DNA from 2 places in the Carboxydothermus pertinax genome. Region 2 is predicted to be linked to the other one. Evidence: riboswitches for the same ligand, from Rfam matches in the RefSeq annotation. Region 2 holds a riboswitch; the other holds the start of a gene.
The links. A riboswitch is a leader RNA that binds a small molecule or an ion and turns the genes downstream of it on or off. The one in region 2 is predicted to bind thiamine pyrophosphate.
Positions count from the first base shown of each region.

Region 1: linked by a shared signal. The riboswitch ahead of cpu_RS02545 (thiamine phosphate synthase) and the one ahead of thiT (energy-coupled thiamine transporter ThiT) in region 2 are both predicted to bind thiamine pyrophosphate.

Region 1 is NZ_BDJK01000006.1:237,233-239,631, reverse strand. It holds gene thiC (phosphomethylpyrimidine synthase ThiC) at 1-318, opposite strand, end outside; gene cpu_RS02545 (thiamine phosphate synthase) at 325-1,353, opposite strand; TPP riboswitch at 1,412-1,525, opposite strand; gene acs (acetate--CoA ligase) at 1,699-2,399, shown strand, end outside.
Region 2 is NZ_BDJK01000066.1:12,154-14,552, reverse strand. It holds gene cpu_RS12870 (DEAD/DEAH box helicase) at 1-1,240, shown strand, start outside; TPP riboswitch at 1,266-1,372, shown strand; gene thiT (energy-coupled thiamine transporter ThiT) at 1,443-1,958, shown strand; gene cpu_RS12860 (thiamine diphosphokinase) at 1,959-2,399, shown strand, end outside.

The DNA of each region.
Region 1 (2,399 bases), on a different contig from region 2:
AATTTCATCAAGATTTCCGCCGGTACTTAAGTCCATTACTGCATCGGCTCCCGCTTTAATAGCCACCTTTAATTTTTTTAGTTCATCTTCATAAAAACAGCGGTTTTCCGAAGTCCCAAGGTTAGCATTAACTTTTACTTTTAGTCCGGCCCCAATACCTTTAGGCTGTAAATTTTGGTGATTAACATTAGCTGGTATTACCACTTCCCCCAGAGCTACCTTTTGCCGGATTTCTTCCGGCGATTTTCCTTCCTCCCTAGCCACTATTTCCATTTCCCTGGTAATAACTCCCTCTTTTGCTTTTAAAAGTTGAGTCATTATCCTTCACTCCTTTGCTTTAACTATTGTTTCCCGTAATTCATAAACTGCCCGAGCCGGGTTTTCTGCTCCAAATACAGCCGAAATTACCGCAATCCCATCGGCCCCGGCACGAATAATCTCAGAAACCTTTTCTTGATCAATACCCCCAATAGCTATTACCGAAGTATTGGGAAACTCCTCTTTAAGCTTCTGAATCACTTCTACCCCACAGGGCGGTGCGGCATCTTCCTTGGTGGGCGTGGGAAAAATTGGCCCAAGCCCAAGATAATCGGCTCCTGCCTTTATTCCTAAAACCCCTTCTTCATAATTGGTAGCCGAAAGCCCGATAATTTTTCCGGGAAAATGCTTTCTTGCCACCTCCAGGGGTAAATCCTCCTGTCCCAGATGTAGCCCATCGGCATTTAAAGCAATCCCCAGATCCAGCCGGTCGTTTACAAAAAACGAAACCCCATATTTGGCACAAAGCTCTTTCAGCCTTAACCCCTCCCGGTACATTTCGGCTCCCTTTTTTCCTTTTGCCCGGTACTGGAAAGCTGTCACTCCATTTTTCAGGCAATCTTCGACCACCCTCCAGAACTTTTCTTCGTTAAGGTAAACATCATCGGTAAGTACGTATAAGGTTAAATCCACCGAAGGCTTAATTAAGGTTAAAACTTCTTTTTCCAGCTCATAAAGTAAAAACCTTGCTTTCTTGGCATTAAGGACAATTGCAGCATCTAACAGCTTCCCAAATTCTTCTAAAACCCTCAGGCTTTCCTGAGCTCTTTTGGCGTTAGCTAACACCACCTCCCGCAAATTATTCCTCGCCATCTCCTCTGAGCTTAGTTCCTGTCCCGGGTCGTTTTGAGCATCCCGATACCACAAGGGATTTCCAGCAAGACTTTTTTCTATTTCTTTGATAAAATGGCGCAAATGTTTAAATTCCTCAAATAATTTCCTGCTCACCAAACCAAAGCGAGCTACTTCCTCTAACACCCGGATTCCTTCCCGGGCCCGGTTTAAATTAACATCAATAATCCGGTAAATTTCCATCGAATACCTCCCCAAAAAAAGCCAACCTCTCCCAGAAGATGGAAGAGGTTGGCTGTAACTTATCATTATTTCCTCTCCCTCCGCTGGCATTACCCAGAGCAGGTTCAAAGGGTAGGCTTCTTCAGCGCGAAGCCTTCTCAGCCGGGCTCATCCGGCACCCCCGAGGGTTTTTAGTTAACTTAAATTTAAACTAATATTTCCCTGTAGTCAAGTACTTTTATAAATTACCACTAAAAAGTGAATTTAAGCAATTCGCCTCTTTATTTTTACATTTAAGCCTTTTTTTACCTAAATAGAGTTTTATTTTTTTAAAATTAAAAAAAAGAATTTAAAGGAGGGTTTTTCATGACAGAATTAACGGAAGAGTTAAAAATGATTAAAGAAAGTAAGATTTTTTATCCTAATCCGGAAAAAGTAAAAAAATCGGTAGCGGGCAGTATTGAAAAATTCAACGAACTTTTAAAACTATCCTGGGATAACCCGGAAAAGTTCTGGAATGACGTGGCGCGTGAACTGTGGTGGCTTCATCCCTGGGAAAAAACTTTTGAGGGGGCTCTTCCTAATTTTCGTTACTTTATTGGGGGCATCACCAATCCGGCCTATAATATGTTAGATCGCCATTTAGAAAAAGGAGCCAACAACAAACTGGCCCTTATCTGGGAAGGTGAAAATTACGAAACAAAATTTTATACTTACCGCATGCTCTGGGCCGAAGTTAACCGTTTTGCCAACGTCTTAAAAAGCTTTGGCCTTAAAAAAGGCGACCGGGTGGCTATTTATCTTCCAAATCTAGCCGAAACGGTCATTGCCGTTTTAGCCTGCTACCGCACCGGCATTATTTTCAATACCGTTTTTTCCGGATTTTCCGAACAGGCCTTACGGGACCGGCTCATTCATTATGAGCCGCAGGTCTTAATTACCGCCGATGGTGGCTATCGCCGCGGTAAAGAAATACCCTTAAAACCCAAAGCTGATCAGGCTATCGAAGGAATCAACAGTATCCAAAAAGTAGTGGTAGTTAAAAGAACTAACACACCGGTTAAGAT
Region 2 (2,399 bases):
CGAACTGGGGTATGAGCAGCCCACCCCGATTCAAAAAGAGGCTATCCCGCTGATTTTAGAAGGGCATAATTTAGTTGGCCAGGCTCCCACCGGCACCGGAAAAACGGCGGCCTATTTACTTCCGGTTCTGCAAAAATTAGCCCGGAGGAAAAAAGCCCAGGCGTTAATCGTTACCCCTACCCGGGAGTTAGCGTTGCAGGTTGCCGATGAAGTGGCAAAACTCGGGAAATACCTTAAAGTAAGAGCGCTTGCGGTCTATGGCGGTCAGGATATAGAGCGGCAAATCCGGGGACTTCGCCAGGGGGTAGAGGTGATCGTTGGAACCCCGGGGCGAATTTTAGACCATATCGGTCGAAAAACTTTTCCGGAAGCGGATATCAACACCGTAGTTTTGGACGAAGCTGATGAAATGTTAGATATGGGCTTTATTGATGATATTGAAGCTATTTTGAACCGTTTAACCAACCGCCAGCAGACATTATTGTTTTCAGCAACTTTGCCGGCACCCATTAAGACCATTATTAAAAAGTTTTTAGGGGAGTATAAAACGGTAAAACTAGTGGGCAAGGAAAAGACCGTGCCGGCTATCCGCCAAATATATTACGAGCTTCCTGAAGCGGAAAAGGTTGAAGGAGTTGTCCGGATTTTAAATAGCGAACTTCCGACCCAGGCCATAGTGTTTTGCCGGACCAAAAAACGGGTGGACGAAGTGGTGGAGCAGTTAAACTACCGCGGTTATGCCGCTAAAGGCTTACATGGGGACATGAGTCAGCGGGAGCGCACCCAAACTATTAAAAGCTTTAAAGCCGGGAAAACCGAGCTTTTGGTAGCTACCGATGTGGCAGCGCGGGGGCTTGATATACCTGAAGTTTCTCATGTCATAAACTATGACATCCCCCAGAACCCGGAAAGTTATATTCACCGGATTGGGCGTACCGGCCGGGCGGGTAGAGAAGGAAAAGCTATTACCCTGATTACCTACCGCGAGCGCAAGCTTTTAAGGGCCATTGAAGAAGCAATAAATAAGCGTTTATGGCGGGAAAGGCTGCCGGAACCCGTTGATTTAGAAGAGGCCAAATACAGGAAATTAGCAAAGAAAATTCGGGATACCATAAGCATGGGGGTACCGGCGGCGTTTTTGGAAATGGCAGCCAAACTTTTAGAAGAGGAAGAGTCGGACCAGGTTTTAGGTGCAACTTTGTATCTTTTGGAAAATCGGTCTTTACAGCAAGATATTTAAAGGTTATAATTAGTAAAAAATAACAGGTGGCCACTGGGGGTGCCGGAAAATCCGGCTGAGAGGGAGGCTTCTCCCAACCCTTAGAACCTGACCCGGGTAATGCCGGCGTAGGGAAAGTGGGTTAAATTGAAGATAAGCCCGTTTTCCGCTTTGCCGGAGGCGGGCTTTTTTGTACGGTGGCCGGGGAAAAGGAGGGTGTTTTATGAAAGGTTTAAATTTGCGGATGGTGACCCGCGGAGGGTTAGCTTTAGCGCTGGGGGTAGTTTTAAGTTTAATTAAAATCTGGCAGATGCCCCAGGGGGGCTCAGTTACGCTCTTATCCATGCTGCCGGTAATTTATTTTGCCTATACCGAAGGGCTTTTACCGGGGATACTGGTAGGCGTACTGTACGGATTAGTCCAGTATTTAATTGAGCCGTATTTTGCCCATCCCCTGCAGTTTCTTTTAGATTATCCGGTAGCCTTTGGAGCCCTGGGTTTAGCGGGTCTTTTTGCTAATAAGTCGCCGTATCCGGGAGTGGTACTGGCAATTTTGGGCCGGTTTTTGTCTCACCTCGTTTCCGGAGCGGTGTTTTTTGCCAGTTACGCTCCAAAAGGCCAAAATCCCTGGGTGTATTCGGCTATTTATAACGGAAGCTATCTACTGCCGGAACTGTTTTTAACTTTAGGGGCGGTTTTCTTTCTTAAAATATTTGAAAGATTGCGGAAGGTGGTGTAAATGCGAGTAGTGATCTTTGCCGGGGGTGAAGCCCCCGGCTTTTTGCCTGATATAACTTCTGATGATTTTCTTATTGCAGCGGATAGCGGAGCCCTTTTTTTACCAGAAGGACTACTACCAAATCTTTTGCTGGGGGATATGGACTCCTTACCGAAAAACTGGCAGGAGGAGTTCATAAAGAGAGGGGTTAGGCTTAAAAGTTATCCTACCGAAAAAGATTTTACGGACTTAGAAGCAGCGGTGGTCATGGCACAAGATATGAATGCTGAGGAAATTATAGTGGTAGGGGGGTCCGGGGGCCGAAGCGACCACTTTTTTGCTAATTTAATGCTTCTCGGGAGCTGTAGCCGACCCGTAACCTGGTACAGCTCTGATTTTATTGGATATTTAAACAAAAAACCCCTTATTCTAAAAGGAAAACCCGGGCAGTTATTTTCGGTA